Linked DNA regions of Nitrosospira lacus. The protein of the gene in region 1 binds, or shares a complex with, the protein of each later gene. Links are inferred from orthologs where the notes say so. Each region holds a gene or a part of one and is shown on either strand. Other genes may lie near its edges. The genes, in order: EBAPG3_RS12660, pnp and eno.

Region 1 (5,519 bases):
CCCATTCGATCGCTCAGTTGCCACATTTGTCCTTCGAGGCCGATCCACGGAATTACGACATAACACTGGCTTTGGTGATCCGAGTAGTTGACTGCAACCAAGCTCCTTTCTCCGTCCTTTCCAATCCAGGAATAGGCGACGAAGCAGTCTGAGGTCCAGTTGCCATCCCAAGCGGGACGGCACTCGAGCAACCGCCACTCGCCTTCTCGAAAGACCGGAACTCGCACGCACTCAAGCAGTGCCGCATAGAATTCGGCGAGAGCATGATCCACTGGCTCCGCCGGTCTCCGCCGCAAATGGACCGGAACTCGTATCTTGCAGCCCTCGAATTGCCCCTGATGGAAAAAACGCAATCCCGGTGCCAGATACGTGATGATCGCCGCCGGGCGGTGGGTTTCCGGAGAGAAGGCTGCCGCCGCGCGCGGCTCGTCATGGTTTTCAAGGAAACGCACCAGTTTGTCCTGGAAATTCAGGCTGGTCAGGAAGTGTTTCCGTAGCGGGGGTACGTGCATTTCATGCAGATGATCATAAAGCCGCTTGTCATAGGTATAGTCAAATCCCTGCTGTTGGAGCATCGATTCCAGGTCCCAGTACACTTCGGCGAGAAATAGAAAATCCGTGATTTCATCACGAACGGTCTTTGTCACCCATGGCCAAAAGGGCTCCGCGGCAATCCCCCATGTCCTTTCGAAGACTTCGGGCAGCACCAGCATCGCCATATCGCAGCGCACGCCGTCGCATTGGGTGGCGATTCTCCGCAATTCCCTGTTCATGGCCTGCCGGACGGCGGGGTTGCCGTAGTTCAACTGGAGTGTGTCCGGCCAGCCAGCGAAATAAGGATCGCGCCCATGGGCAAGAATAAGTTCTCCTTCACTCGTCTCTGTCCGGCAATAATTATGTGGTTCAGCAGCCAGCTGTTTCTTGCTTCCCCAGACATAGTAATCCGGGTGCTCACTTACCCAGGGATGATCGAGTGCAGTATGGTTCGGTACGAAATCGAGAATCAGGCGCAGGCCGCGGTTTCCAAGGCGCTGACGGAGCCGGTCGAGAGCCTCGTTTCCACCAAATTCATCATGCACCCGATAGTCTTGAATCGCGAAGCAGGAACCACAGATATCAGATGGGCGTAAGTCGGGGAGTATCTGATGAAATTCCTTCAGCCATTCCGAGTTGGACTTCGACACTCGTCGGCCAGCGGGTCCTGTCTGCCAGACCCCGAGGAACCAGATCAAGTCGAAGCCAGCCTGGACCCATTCGTCCAGCGCACGGTCCGGAATGTCATCCAGAGTCGCCGGATGAGCTAACCCGGCGGCGTGCTCCGACAAATAAACACGAGTGTTGACCTGAAACAGGGAGGGATATCGGGGGCGGGGCATAGGCTTTATCTTACTTCTCGATTTATTCCTTGCCCAGCGTGGTCATTGCATGCTGATTATCCCTGACAAGGTCGCGATCAGGAAGCTTGTGCCGCAGGGCATGCGGCCGGACGTTCTGGTCCACCCAAATTATCTCTCATCTTTGGTACACTTTGGAATGGGCACAGCTCTCTCATAAGCAAGCAGGTGTGAATCAGATTCATGAGGAACTTGCATACCCTGTGCCGGGTGTGAAAAATGGATTGTAACGTATTGATTGGAAATATGATGATTAAAGTTCTTTTTGTCTGCATGGGCAATATTTGCCGTTCACCCACTGCGGAGGCGGTGTTCAGACACCAGGTCAGGGCCGCCGGTTTTGAAGAAGCGGTTCATATCGATTCCGCCGGTACCCATGATTTTCACATTGGCGAACCGCCGGATGAAAGGGCCCAAAGAGCAGCCGTGCGCCGAGGCTATGACGCCAGGGAATTACGTGCACGGCAGATACATGAGAGGGATTTCGAGGTTTATCATTATATTCTGGCGATGGACAGGGGGAATCTTGCCGTACTCAAGCGGGAATGCCCGCCTCAATACAGCCACAAGCTAGGGCTGCTGATGCAATATAGCAAACAGTTTTCTGAAGGTATAACAGAGATACCCGATCCTTATTTTGGTGGACAACAGGGCTTTGAGCACGTCCTGAATTTGGTAGAGGAAGCGGGGCGTGGGCTGCTTGATGAAATTCGCAATGAAAAAGGAATAAAACCTGAATTCCGCAGTTAGCCGCTTATCTGTTTGTTTAGCGCGATGATTCGTAAAGATTCCTTGCGCCAATTGATTCTTATCTTTTGAGCGGTCCCTTGGGAGCAATTGCATAATCCATCTGCTGCAAGACTCTTCACGGTGAGATAAAAGGTGGAAGCAATTCTCCGCCTTTTATCTCCTTGGGACAAACTCCCTCCGCCTGCGGCGTTGCAACAGCCGACGCATTATGAATAATGTACCGCCCCCTTGGGGAGGGGGTTGTTTATCTACTGATAAGGATGCTTATCTATTTATGTGTCTCGATCTGTACTAACGGTTCATCATGTTCCACTAATGGTGTTGGAGCAGGTCTTTTGCGCCGCCGCTCCGCCGGAGCCGGTTCGTCCACCACATTGGCCTCCGTGGGTCTTATTTTTTCCGGAGTGGTCTCTATCATTATCAACCCACTTTCAGCCAGATTCGGTGTTTCGGCTGCATGCGGTGCTTGATGCTGCGGGGATTGTACCCGTTCCGGTACGAATGTTGACTGGATCATTGGCACAGGAATTTCATCCTCTACTTCCGCTTCATTCTTGAAGGGTTTCAGGACCGCGGTGGCGGAAGAGGGCGCATTGGCTGACGAAGGCTCCAGAACGGATTCCTGCGTGGGCGGCTGTATGCCTGACGCGGTTTCCGGCTCAACCAGTATCGGAATACTGCGCGGTTCCAATGATTCATCCTGTACTGCTGGCTCCGCTGCCGGGGGTATAGTCTTCTCCATTTGCAATGATGCGGGAGTGGTTGTGGTTTCCGGTTCTGGGCGCAACTCCATTGCAGGCGAAGAAGAAGCAACAATAGGCTCTGATGTCTCCTGTATGGGTTCAGGAATAGCGACTGCCGTCGGTGGAAGGCTTTTTTCGAGCGTAGCCTGACTGCCCGCCTGCTGTGGAGGGAGGTCTCGCCCACCGGCTTGTTTACTTTCGTGCGGAATGCGTTCTGAGCGTTCACCCCGATCACGCTGTCTTCCGCCACGACGCCGGCGGCGTCCGCCGTCCTCGCTTTGCTGCAAGGAATCTTCGGTCGCTGGTCGCTCTTCCCCCGCAGATAACTTGGCGTCGATCCGAATTTTCTCTTCACGCGGTGCGCGCTGCTGTTTTTTTTGAGCGGATCGTTCGCCCTGAAGTTTGGCTTCGCCACGCTCGGGCCGCTGAGCCGCTGTTTCCCTGGCTGGACCCGAAACACCCGGAGCCTCGCCGCCGCGCTCGTCACGTGCGCGCTGATTGCCACGTGGCAGTTTTTCATTGTAATCACCATCGCGTCCCTCACGGACGCGATCGCGTCGCCCGCGTCCGCGCTCCGGCCGCTGGGGGTGGGTCGTGACCTGTTCCGGGTGAACTTTCCTTTCTTCACCACTCATTTGCTTGAACCAGCCAAATATCTTATCCAGAAACGAGAGTTGCTGGGGTTCCCGGTGCGGCGGTTTTTGCTCGCGCACCGGAGCCGGCTGTGATGGCGTGATGCCGCGCACCGCTGCCTGCTGCCGTGCGGGTTTGGCTTCCTGTGCGGCCGACGGCAGAGCAATTTCCTGTGCCGGTTTCTCTACCATTTGATAGCTGGTTTGAACTTCACCAAGCTTTACATCGTCATGGCGCAAACGGGTGATATTGTAGTTCGGTGTCTCCAGGTGAATGTTTGGAATTAATATGACATTTACCTTCAATCGTGCTTCGATGGCATGTATTTCCGCCCGTTTTTCATTCAGCAGATAGGTGGCGACATCAACCGGTACCTGGGCGTGAAGCACGGCGGTGTTCTCCTTCATCGCCTCCTCCTGGATGATCCGGAGGATATGCAATGCGGAGGAATCGGTACCACGAATGTGTCCTGTGCCATGGCAACGCGGGCAAGAAATGTAACTGCTCTCACCCAGCGAAGGGCGCAAGCGCTGGCGCGACAATTCGAGCAGGCCAAAACGGGAAATCTTACCCATCTGCACGCGAGCACGATCATAACGTAGTGATTCATGCAGCCGATTCTCCACCTCCCGCTGATTGCGCGTGATTTCCATATCGATAAAGTCAATTACCACCAATCCGCCCAAGTCACGCAGGCGCAATTGCCGTGCAATTTCATCGGCGGCCTCCAAATTGGTGTTCAGCGCGGTTTGCTCGATATCGGATCCGCGCGTGGCACGTGCGGAATTTACATCGACCGATACCAAGGCTTCGGTATGGTCGATAACGATTGCGCCGCCCGAGGGTAGCGTCACCTGGCGTGAATAGGCCGTTTCAATTTGGTGCTCGATCTGGAAACGTGAAAATAACGGTACATCGTCGCGATAGAGCTTGACGCGGCTAACGTTGGCGGGCATGACATGACTCATGAACTGACAGGCCTGCTCATAGATGCTTTCGGTATCAATCAGGATTTCGCCGATCTCCTGATGAAAGTAATCACGGATGGCGCGGATCACAAGACTGCTTTCCTGGTAAATCAGGAAAGCGCCGCTTTGATTTTTTGAGGCATCTTCAATGGCCCGCCACAGTTGTAGCAGATAATTCAGATCCCACTGCAGTTCTTCTTCACTGCGTCCTATTCCCGCGGTGCGGGCGATAATACTCATGCCCGGAGGGACATTCAATTGTGACATTACGTCACGCAGTTCCGCCCGATCTTCGCCTTCGATGCGGCGTGACACACCGCCGCCGCGCGGATTGTTGGGCATCAGAACCAGATGGCGGCCCGCCAGCGAGATATAGGTAGTAAGCGCAGCACCTTTAGTTCCGCGTTCGTCCTTATCCACCTGTACGATGAGTTCCTGACCTTCATGGAGCACATCCTGAACGCGAACACGGGCCGGATCGGCATTGTCCTTGAAGTAAGAGCGGGAAATTTCCTTGAATGGAAGAAAACCGTGGCGTTCGCCGCCATACTCAACAAAGGCGGCTTCGAGACTGGGCTCGAGACGGGTGATGACTGCCTTGTAAATATTGCTCTTGCGTTGTTCCTTGCCGGCGGATTCAATGTCGAGATCAATAAGCTTCTGACCGTCTACAATGGCGACACGGAGTTCTTCCGGCTGTGTCGCATTAAATAACATACGTTTCATTTTATGCCTCCCGCGCTCTGGTCACGGGCAGACAGCCTACGCGCGAGGGAGACTGTGTCCGACGCACGTATACGAGAACTTTTTTAGTCAGGCAACTTTGATCATGGTGTCGGGCTGCTTGTTAAAGATGACTATTTCTCTGGCTTGTCACTGGGGGTCCTGCTTTCTTTCCAAGCAGAACCGGAAAATTAAGTTTCAATCAGGTTTCGACTATGGCTATTCCGGCAAGCGGACGCTACGAAACTGAAAACTGAAATCTACGTGTGCTTTGAGCGCGCAAATCAATTACCATCGCTACTTTATTG
Region 2 (5,189 bases), 2.0 Mb from region 1 along the record:
TGGAAGGTATTAAAACCGAATTAGGACAGGATATAGATCGCACGGTGCATACCATGCAGGATGAAGCGACTATTTTTGCCGACCCTAACGATCGGGCCAGTCAGGAGTCGGATATGGCGCTGGAATTACGCAATCGTGACCGCGAACGCAAGTTGATCAAGAAAATTGATGAGACCATTGCCAAAATAGACGCTGGCGATTATGGTTATTGCGATAGTTGCGGGATTGAAATTGGCCTGAAGCGCCTTGAAGCCCGCCCCACTGCTACTCTCTGCATCGACTGCAAGACTCTCGATGAGATAAGGGAAAAACAAGTAGCCAAATAAAATTGATGGTGTTTTCCACAGGTTTGTATTATCTGCCTGTTGTCACAAATTATCTTTTCCATGAAAAAAAAGCCTCTATCTGATAGAGGCTTTTTTTATGACTAGTCGTAAAAAGGAGCTTATGAAGCAGTGCTATCAGCACCCTCCATGGCGACTGCCTTCATGCTAAGACGTAGCCGTCCCTTGTCGTCGGCCTCCAGGACCTTGACCCGCACCGCTTGACCTTCCTTGAGATGATCGGCGACACTATTGACACGCTCGTTGGCAATTTGCGAGATATGCAACAAACCATCCTTGCCTGGAAGAACGCTAACAATCGCGCCGAAATCCAGAAGTTTCAATACGGTCCCGTCGTATATTCTGCCCACTTCCACCTCGGCGGTGATGTCTTCAATACGTTTTTTTGCCACCTCGCCGCCTTCGGCGTTAATACAGGCTATCATAACGGTGCCATCGTCAGCGATATCGATGGTAGTTCCGGTTTCTTCAGTCAGTGCACGGATTACCGCACCACCTTTGCCAATTACATCACGGATTTTTTCGGGATTGATTTTAATTTTAATGATACGCGGCGCATGTTCGGAAATATCTTCGCGCGTTGAAGGCAGCGCCTGCTTCATAATTTGAAGAATGTGGATGCGTCCTTCCTTGGCCTGTATCAGCGCGGCAAGCAGAATATCCTTGGTGATACCCTGAATCTTGATATCCATCTGCAGGGCGGTGATACCTTTCTCGGTACCCGCCACTTTGAAGTCCATATCACCCAAGTGATCTTCATCCCCGAGAATATCGGTCAGCACCGCAAAGCGGTTGCCCTCTTTAATGAGCCCCATGGCAATACCCGCCACATGCGCTTTCAATGGCACGCCAGCATCCATTAACGCAAGACAGCCACCGCAGACCGACGCCATGGAACTCGAACCATTCGACTCGGTAATCTCCGATACGACCCTTAGCGAATACCCAAACTCCTCGGCAGAAGGCAGTACCGCAACCAAGGCTCTTTTGGCCAGCCGTCCATGCCCGATTTCGCGGCGCTTGGGCGTGCCTACACGACCCGTTTCGCCCGTTGCATAGGGCGGCATATTGTAGTGAAGCATGAAACGCTCGGAATAATCTCCCTGCAAGGCATCGATTTTTTGTTCGTCCCGCCCTGTGCCCAAGGTTGCAATCACCAGCGCTTGGGTTTCTCCGCGAGTAAACAAGGCGGAGCCATGAGTGCGGGGTAACAAACCATTGCGGATCGTAATGGGACGAACGGTACGCGTATCTCGCCCATCTATGCGAGGCTCGCCATCGAGAATCTGGGAACGCACTATTTTTGATTCGAGAGCAAAGCAAGCCTCCTTTACAGCCTGCCCATCCGGCCCATCTTCTGTGTCGACTCCGACTTCAGCAAAAACTTTTCTCCAGATGTTATCTATGGCCTCGGATCTTGCCTGTTTCTGCTTCAATTGGAATGCACCGCGCAAATCCTTTTCCGCCAGCTCCGCAATTTTATCGGTCAGCGCGGTATCCGTTTCCGCAGGTATCCAGTCCCATGCGGTAACACCTGCCTCGTCGGCCAATTCATTGATGGCGCTGATTACCGCCTGCATTTGCTGATGACCGTACATGACCGCCCCCAGCATGATGTCTTCGGATAATTCCAATGCTTCAGATTCCACCATCAGCACAGCTTGTTGCGTACCCGCTACCACCAGATTCAACTGGGTTTGCTTCAGTTCGGTCGTGGTGGGATTCAGGACATACTCCCCGTTGATATAACCGACTCGCGCGGCGCCAATAGGACCATCGAAGGGGATGCCGGAAAGCACAAGCGCAGCCGAGGCGCCTACCAGCGCGGGTATATCCGCGTCCACCTCGTTATCGGATGATAGGACGGTGGCCACGATCTGTACTTCATTGTAAAAACGTTCTGGAAACAGGGGACGGATGGGACGATCAATAAGGCGGGAAGTAAGAATTTCTTTTTCGGAAGGACGGCCTTCACGCTTAAAGAAACTGCCGGGTATTCTACCCGCGGCATAGCTTCTTTCCTGGTAATCCACCGTCAACGGAAAAAAATCTTGACCCTGCTTGGCATTTTTTGCGCCCACCGCAGTCACCAGCACCACGGTGTCGTCCATGGTAACCATCACCGCCCCGTGCGCTTGTCTTGCTATCTCCCCGGTCTCCAGCGTTAGTTGATGACGCCCATAGGTAATACTTTTCTTGATTGATTTCAATTAACTACCCTTTTTTTGAAAAAATCGTTCCCGCCTGCTGCGATTAATCCGTTCCAGCATGAAATGCGTCCTATCGTCTATCGCAAGGACAAGAGTTTTCATGTGCTCCGCAGTTCCCCGTATCAGGGATCGATAATCTATTTCCGCAAGCCGAGACGCTCGATCAACGTACGATAACTATCAGTGCTGCTGCGCTTGAGGTAATCGAGCAACTTGCGGCGGCGGCTGACCATACGCAATAACCCGCGACGGGAGTGATGATCCTTGACGTGCGCCTTGAAATGATTTGCCAGATCATTGATACGAGTGGTCAATAACGCCACTTGCACTTCGGGAGAACCCGTATCTCCAACGGCACGCTGATACTCGCGCACCACTTGTGCTTTTTGATCGGTTGTGATTGGCATGCGTACTCTCCATTAAATGCCTGATACGAAAGGCCGGTATTTTACTCTTTAACAGCGTGAATTCTCAAGCAATTTGATGACTTTATTTTATTGCTGATGTGATTTGAATAAGCGGCACCCATTGATTTTCCATGATGAAATATTTTTTACCATAAATGATGCAATCCACTTGCGTGGCAGGAATTCGCCCAGGATTTCCATATTTTTCTCCACGCTAATCCGTTTCAAGAGCGGAACGCGTCGAGGCGAGCCCCATTTCTCTGTCTGCGTAGCGTACCACTGTGGCTAACGTGGAGCACGCAGCACGGGAATCCACCCCGAGACGAAGTAACGTGCCGAGCGTCACGGATCGCCGCAGCAATAACGGCAGCAGGCGCGCCAAGTCGGGACTTCCGTCGCGGCGTATCGCGCCAAGCAGAATCGAAGGGGGTGAAAACTCCACCGGGTCCGAGATTGCGCGCACCGTCAGGAATGGCAACCCGGCATGCGCGGCGGCCTCCGCCACTGCGCCGCTTTCCATATCCACTGCACAAGCTCCAGTAGCCTGTGCCAATTCACGCTTTGCGGTTGCTGAAGTCAGCATCTGCGTACTCGCCGCCAGCATGCCACCCGCCACCCTCAAGCGGGCGGGAAGTCGCTGCCGCAGGCGAGCACGCCAGCCCAAATCAATGGGCAATAAGCGTCCGCCATAAATCGACTCTGGCAACACCAGATCGCCCGGCCGCAGACTGGAATCCAATGCGCCGGCAAGCCCGAAACTCATGAGGGCAGTAGCCCCGCCTGCTCTCAGGCCGTCCGCCGCTTCGCGAGCCGCCTCCGCGCCTATACCGCAGAGCCATATCGCCGCGCTTTCTCCCAGGCTGATTCTTTTGTTAAACGGCAAGTGGAGTGAAGTAACGCACCGAGCCTCCACCCGCATTGCGGTGACGATACCCACTCCCTTCACGCAGGAGGTTTCCGGGTCAGCGCCTGAAATCTAGCCAAAGCCCACAACGGAAAATAACTCGTGTACCCATGATATTTAAGATAGAAAACTCGCGGGAAGCCCGGGGCGGTAAACCAGGGTTCATGCCACAGGCCATCGCTATCCTGCTCATGCAACAGGTAGGCTATGCCACGTGATACTTCATGGCTTTGTCCCTCACCTGCTGCCATCAGACCGAGCAGCGCCCAAGCCGTCTGGAAAGATGTACTCGTCTCGAAATATCCCGCTTTTTGGGGTTCCGAGTACGAATCGTTGCCCTCACCCCAGCCTCCATCATCGCGTTGCACGGATTTTAACCACTGTACCGCGCGGCGAACAGCAAGGTGTCCAGAATCCACACGCGCCAACCGGAAAGCTTCCAGTACCGACCAAGTACCGTATATATAATTGCTCCCCCAGCGCCCGAACCAAGCTCCGCTGGGCTCCTGCTCGCGGAACAGGTAGGCCAACCCCCGTTCCACCGCATCCTTATGCCGGGAGTCACCGTGTAGCGCCAGAAAACCTGTACAGCGGGCAGTGACGTCGCTGGTGGGGGGATCAAGCAGGGCACCATGGTCGGCAAACGGAATTTCGTTCAGGTAGTAATAGGTATTGTCGCTGTCGAAAGCCGCAAAACCACCGTTGCTGGACTGCATGCCCGCGAGCCAGTCCGCCGCGCGTACGATGCTTTCGCGATAAGCTTGCGGATCCGCCTGATGCAATGCCCATCCAACCGCAGCGGTGTCATCCAGATCCGGGTAATGAGGGTTGGCGTACTGAAAAGCCCATCCACCGCCGCTCAGGCCGGGATGCTCTTCCTGCCAGTCGGCGGGTGCGTCGAGTATCTGATTGGGAATCAGCCAGTCGAGAGCCTTGCGGATGGGCTTCTCGTCTATACCCATACCCTCCTGTAATGCAAGACTCGTCAACACGGTATCCCATACCGGCGATGTGCATGGCTGACACCATACGCGTTCGCCTTCATCCACCAGCAGTCCCCTGAGTGCCCTGCGGCATTGCTCTCGATACGGATGCTCATAGGGATAGCCCAGCAATGCCAGCGCTTCGCTGGCATTTACCATCGCCGGAAAGATCGCTCCCAGTCCGCACTCACCGTTAAGCCGCTCCACTATCCAGTGCTCCGCACGCTTTAATGCGATGCGACGCAGAAAAGGTGGAATGAATGGCTCGAAAGGCGAGGCGATGCGCTCAATCAGCAAAAATAACCGATTCAATCGCGTGCGGACCGAAAAATAACCCCGCT
Region 3 (5,116 bases), 1.0 Mb from region 1 along the record:
GCCGCATTCCACGCTTTCCGATCGGGAACTCAATGTCCTCAAGCTTATCGCCCTCGGCGTATCTTTAATCGAAATTTCGCAAAAACTGGCGTTAAGCTCTAAAACCGTGAGTACTTACCGCGCCCGCATCCTGGAAAAAATGAACATGCAGAACAATGCCCAATTAATCCGCTATGTGGCCGAGCACAAATTGCTGGAATAGCCAGTTTATGCCAATATGATATCAGGTATTTGGAGCCGCTTTGCCCGTATTGCTTGATTTCGCTAATCACGCAAGAGCGGCACTATGAACATGCAGTACTGAATCAGGAGAATACTGCTCTTGTTCGATCTCGATCGGCAAAAGATGCAGCCTGCCATGCCGTACCCCGCGTGTAGCGATAATATGATTGGCAAAATCTTTTACATTCTTGATAGTCCCGCTTAGAACGGTTACTTCCAGGCAATTGTCATGATCCATGTGCACATGCATAGTCGATAGCGTGAGGTCATGATGATCATGTTGCACCGCGGTAAGCGAGCTGGCCAGTTCACTCTCATGATGACTGTATATATAGCTGAGCGTGGCAATACAGTGACCTTCGGCATGATCCTCCGAGTGGGCGGTATCAAGCAGGTCTCGTATCAGGTCACGCATGGCTTCCGAGCGATTGAAATAACCGCGCTTATGCATTACAGCATCAAACTGCTTGGCGAGTTGATTATTAAGCGATATGGTAAGACGTTCCATGTTTAACTTCTCCGGGATTTATTGGTTTGCACAATAACTTCTTTTATTGATCGGAATTTATTTTGCGCATTTATCGTTTATTCTTAGGAGTTGTGTCAGGATCGTTGGCCAGCTCGACGGCAGTCTCGGTATAAAAGTCGTCGATCGCATGCCTGAGAGCTCTGATATATGACTTGCAACCGGGTAAAAAGTAACATGCAGATCAATGAGCGTCTGTCAGGGAATGTTAAAACATGATGTAAGCGTAGATGAATGTCTTGTCAGGGATTCCCTACATGGATTAACGATTCTGAATTATCAAATAGTGCATAACGACTTCTACTAATATGGCTCTTGGAGCAACCATTTTTAAAGCCGATCTGCAAATTGCGGACCTGGATCGCAATTATTATCGGGATCACGCGCTCACGCTCGCCCGCCATCCGTCGGAAACCGATGAGCGCATGATGGTGAGATTACTGGCCTTCGCGCTCCACGCCCATGAAGCACTGTCATTTGGCAATGGTCTGAGCACATGTGATGAACCCGACCTCTGGCAAAGGGATTTGACGGGGGCCATCGAATTCTGGATAGATGTGGGCCTTCCGGATGAGAAACTGGTCCGCAAAGCCTGTGGCCGCGCCAGGCAGGTGTTCATTTACACCTATGGCGGCCGTATTGCCGACACGTGGTGGAGTCAATGCCGCGGCAAACTCGAACAGATCAGGAACCTGACCGTAATCAATCTGCCACTTGAAGCCAGCCGGGCCATCGCAAATCAGGCGCAACGCGGTATGCGCTTAAGCTGTACTATTCAGGATAAGCAAATCTGGCTTGCCGACGGCGCTGAATCCGTGCTGATCGAACTGATAACGGTAAAGAACACGCCGCCCGCCTGAATGGCGGTTTGAGTCGTTCGGCCGCCTTGCCGCACCGCAGCGAGGTAACCGCGCTCCCGTCCCGCAGCCGGCTGACAACCCCGGGGCGATCATGCATGTGTAATGATTCATTCTTCGGGTTTTCCAGGGCCTCCCAGTAACAGGGACCTTAAGCCGGGGAAGCGTTGCGGCTCTTCCTGAAGCGGTCTTGGCGCCAGCCTCTCGAGCTCGGCTTCCAGTTCGACAATACGCCGCTCCAGCACTATTTTGTCCTGTTCCAGGCGCGAAACCTGACTTCGAAGCCGCGCACGCGCCCATCGGCTCTTTATCATGCTCGGCGATGACAGCAGTCCGGCAATGAGCACCCCCAGACCCATGGCGAGCAGCAGCACCAGAGCCAGAGAACCATCAAAGCTCCACAAGGCCATGGACACCGTCACCGGCACGTTGTTCTGCAGAGCGAACCCCACAACGCCTATGGCGAGGGCAATACCCACTATTAGAAGCAGATGCATGGTTTTATCCCGCTATTTGATTGCCATCACTGGAAAGGTTTCAGTTGCCCCGGTTTTTCTGGTCGAAAGAGTATAAGGCGGATCGTCCATGAAGCAAGAATAGCAAGAATACGATGACTCTTCCATGCTGGCCACCAGGCTGTCAGACTTGAGAACCGAAGCGGAGAATCGGACTGAGAGGGAAGGACGGATTTCGGGGTGGCGGGAAAATGCCATGAATCTCGTTGCGAAGGTAATCGGGAAGACCCGGTCCAAACCAGCAACGGCCTGCTTGAATGCCGCTGGTATTGGCTTGCGCTGACGTGGCGTAAGTGCGGACTGCCCTGTAAAACAGAGGCGTATCGGCTCTTTACTGCCTCAAGGGTTCTTCACCCATCTTGTCAGCCTGCAAGGTATTTTTTTTATCTTCCAGCAGGTGGAAAAAAATTTCATCTTTCCTGATCATGCCCAGTTCGCTACGGGCACGCTCTTCGATGGCGTCGGACCCCTGCTTGAGATCGCGCACTTCCGCGTCCAGCGTGGTGTTTCGGATTTGCAATTTCTGGTTGATTTCATGCTGTGACAGCAGTTGCTGATCAAACTCCCATACTTTCAGCCAACTTCCCTTGCCCAGCCATAGCGGATACTGCAGCAGGGCAATCAAGGCAATAAGTATAAGACTCAGCAGTACTTTCACTTGAATATCTCTGGCAGTCTGTCGGACTTGAAGAATCGAAGCGAAAAAATGGCTGGGCGAGGACAGATTTTGACGATCTTGAAGGCCAATAGTTGCTCTATTGGCCGAAAAAGCGGTGAAATATGAACCGGCCAGACGCTTTGCAGCCCATTTTCTTTAAATCCGGCAGGCTGCCGGCAATCACCATTTACACGAGTGACTCCTGCCTGCCCCCCCCCCGCTTTCACCGGAACTTGCCTTGCCTGCATGCTTCAAGGAGTTGGCGCTAACTCCTTGGATTACGGGAATGCCCTTATCGCAGCTGGTAGTAGGCGCCCCGTCCCGGGTAGCTTGCGGCGTCACCGAGATCTTCCTCTATGCGCAGCAGCTGGTTGTATTTGGCCAGCCGGTCAGAGCGGGACAGCGAACCAGTCTTGATTTGCAGCGCGTTGGTGGCGACAGCGATATCAGCGATGGTGGTATCTTCGGTTTCGCCGGAACGATGCGAAATCACCGACGTATAGCCCGCCCGCTTCGCGGTCTCTATGGCGGCAAAGGTTTCGGTAAGCGTGCCGATCTGGTTGACTTTGATAAGGATGGAATTCGCGATCCCTTGTGCTATGCCTTCTTTGAGGATGCCGCTATTGGTCACGAAGATGTCATCCCCGACCAGTTGCACCGATTTTCCAAGTCTGCCGGTCAGCAGCTTCCAGCCATCCCAGTCGTGCTCGCTCATGCCGTCCTCGATGCTGATGATAGGATACTTGTCGACCCAGGAAGCGAGGTAATCGACAAATTGCGCGGAGCTCAGGCTCAATCCGTCCGATGCCAGATGGTATTTCCCGTCACGGAAGAATTCCGAGCTGGCGCAATCCAACCCGATGGCCACATCCGGGCCCGGCAAATAACCCGCCTTCTCGATGGCCTCCACGATCAGTTGCAACGCCGCCTCGTTGTTAGCCAGGCTTGGAGCGAATCCGCCTTCGTCGCCCACTGCCGTGTTAATCCCCCTGCCGTCCAGCAGGCTCTTCAATGTATGAAATATTTCGGCGCCGCAACGCAACGCTTCGCGAAAACTTTGCGCCCCCAAGGGAATAATGACGAACTCCTGCATGTCGAGCCTGTTATTGGCATGGGCACCGCCATTGACGATATTCATCATGGGCACGGGCATGGACATCGATCCGGCGCCTCCCAGATAGCGATATAAAGGCAACCCCGATTCCTCCGCCGCAGCTTTTGCCACCGCCAGTGAAACCGCAAGAACCGCGTTGGCGCCGAGTCTTGATTTATTGCCGCTGCCGTCGAGATCAATCAGCGTCCGGTCAATAAAAGTCTGCTCCATGGCATCCAGCCCCATGATGGCTTCGGCAATCTCGGTATTGACGTTTTCCACCGCTTTCAACACGCCCTTGCCGAAATAGCGCTGAGCATCCCCATCGCGCAATTCGACCGCTTCCCGAGTACCGACGGACGCGCCGGAAGGCACGGCAGCCCTCCCCAGTACGCCGGATTCGAGCAACACATCCGCTTCAACGGTGGGGTTGCCGCGTGAATCAAGAATTTCACGCGCGATGACATCTACAATTGCACTCATACTGTTTTTCCCTGGGTCATTTATTTAAATTTATTAAGTTTTCCGTAGGATGGGTGGCGTCCAGTGCAACCCATCATTCAGCTTGTTTCAACCCTCACCGTCCCGTCGCTTGCTTCATCCCTTCCGGCTCAAGCCTTGAGGCAGACCGGCTTCAGCGTAACGGCGGGGCATGCAAGGGGATCAGTCGGCGATGTGGCGCAAGTTTTGACGGGCAACGACCGTGCATTACCCATCCTGCATGGGCACCAGACCGGAATGGTTCATAGGCAATATATAAAACTTTATTAAAACTGTTGGGTACTTAGGCGATGTTTTTCAATTTACCTGGAGCTATCGCCTCTGACGCGACATGCTTTTCCGCGAAATCAATGGCCGCTTTGATAAATGCCGTGAACAATGGATGACCCGATTTGGGCGTGGAGGTAAATTCCGGATGGAACTGGCAGGCGACGAACCAGGGATGCTCGGTTTGCGGCAACTCGACCATTTCACATAAGCCTTCCCCCGCCGACACGGCGCCTATGCGCAGCCCCGCCTGCTCCAATCGGGGAATATATTCATTGTTGACTTCATAACGATGGCGATGGCGTTCTATGATTTTATCCGCTCCATAAATTTTCCTTACCAGCGATCCGTCTTTCAGCACGCATTCCTGTCCGCCCAGCCGCATGCTGCCACCGAGATCCGACTTGGCGTCGCGAACTTCCAGTTGTCCCTCACGCGTATGCCATTCGGTGGTCAGGGCAATGACCGGGTAGGGGG

What was found.
Region 2: the proteins of EBAPG3_RS12660 (region 1) and pnp are in contact, whole or in part, in a cryo-EM structure (PDB 9QH0), measured with the Escherichia coli proteins. The link is inferred for Nitrosospira lacus from one-to-one orthologs.
Region 3: the proteins of EBAPG3_RS12660 (region 1) and eno are in contact, whole or in part, in a solved structure (PDB 2FYM), measured with the Escherichia coli proteins. The link is inferred for Nitrosospira lacus from one-to-one orthologs.

The regions. Positions count from the first base shown.
Region 1 is NZ_CP021106.3:2,777,534-2,783,052, reverse strand. The notes cover bases 2,213-5,519. They hold EBAPG3_RS12660 (Rne/Rng family ribonuclease), read right to left. Parts: upstream 5,215-5,519; coding sequence 2,413-5,214; downstream 2,213-2,412. Also shown: EBAPG3_RS12670 (alpha-amylase family glycosyl hydrolase), read right to left, coding at 1-1,376; EBAPG3_RS12665 (low molecular weight protein-tyrosine-phosphatase), read left to right, coding at 1,644-2,144. UniProt on the Escherichia coli protein: Endoribonuclease that plays a central role in RNA processing and decay. Required for the maturation of 5S and 16S rRNAs and the majority of tRNAs. Also involved in the degradation of most mRNAs.
Region 2 is NZ_CP021106.3:807,293-812,481, reverse strand. What follows is about bases 1-2,977. They hold pnp (polyribonucleotide nucleotidyltransferase), read right to left. Parts: upstream 2,555-2,977; coding sequence 446-2,554; downstream 1-445. Other genes in these bases: rpsO (30S ribosomal protein S15), read right to left, coding at 2,692-2,961; dksA (RNA polymerase-binding protein DksA), read left to right, coding at 1-326. In the rest of the region: EBAPG3_RS03605 (phosphorylase family protein), read right to left, coding at 3,176-3,907; shc (squalene--hopene cyclase), read right to left, coding at 3,904-5,189. UniProt on the Escherichia coli protein: Involved in mRNA degradation. Catalyzes the phosphorolysis of single-stranded polyribonucleotides processively in the 3'- to 5'-direction. Also involved, along with RNase II, in tRNA processing.
Region 3 is NZ_CP021106.3:1,738,257-1,743,372, reverse strand. What follows is about bases 2,213-5,116. They hold eno (phosphopyruvate hydratase), read right to left. Parts: upstream 4,355-5,116; coding sequence 3,071-4,354; downstream 2,213-3,070. Other genes in these bases: EBAPG3_RS07735 (CTP synthase), read right to left, coding at 4,656-5,116; ftsB (cell division protein FtsB), read right to left, coding at 2,452-2,778. Also shown: EBAPG3_RS07770 (response regulator), read left to right, coding at 1-202; nickel-responsive transcriptional regulator NikR, read right to left, coding at 269-730; EBAPG3_RS07760 (YaeQ family protein), read left to right, coding at 1,057-1,608; EBAPG3_RS07755 (LapA family protein), read right to left, coding at 1,716-2,102. UniProt on the Escherichia coli protein: Catalyzes the reversible conversion of 2-phosphoglycerate (2-PG) into phosphoenolpyruvate (PEP). It is essential for the degradation of carbohydrates via glycolysis.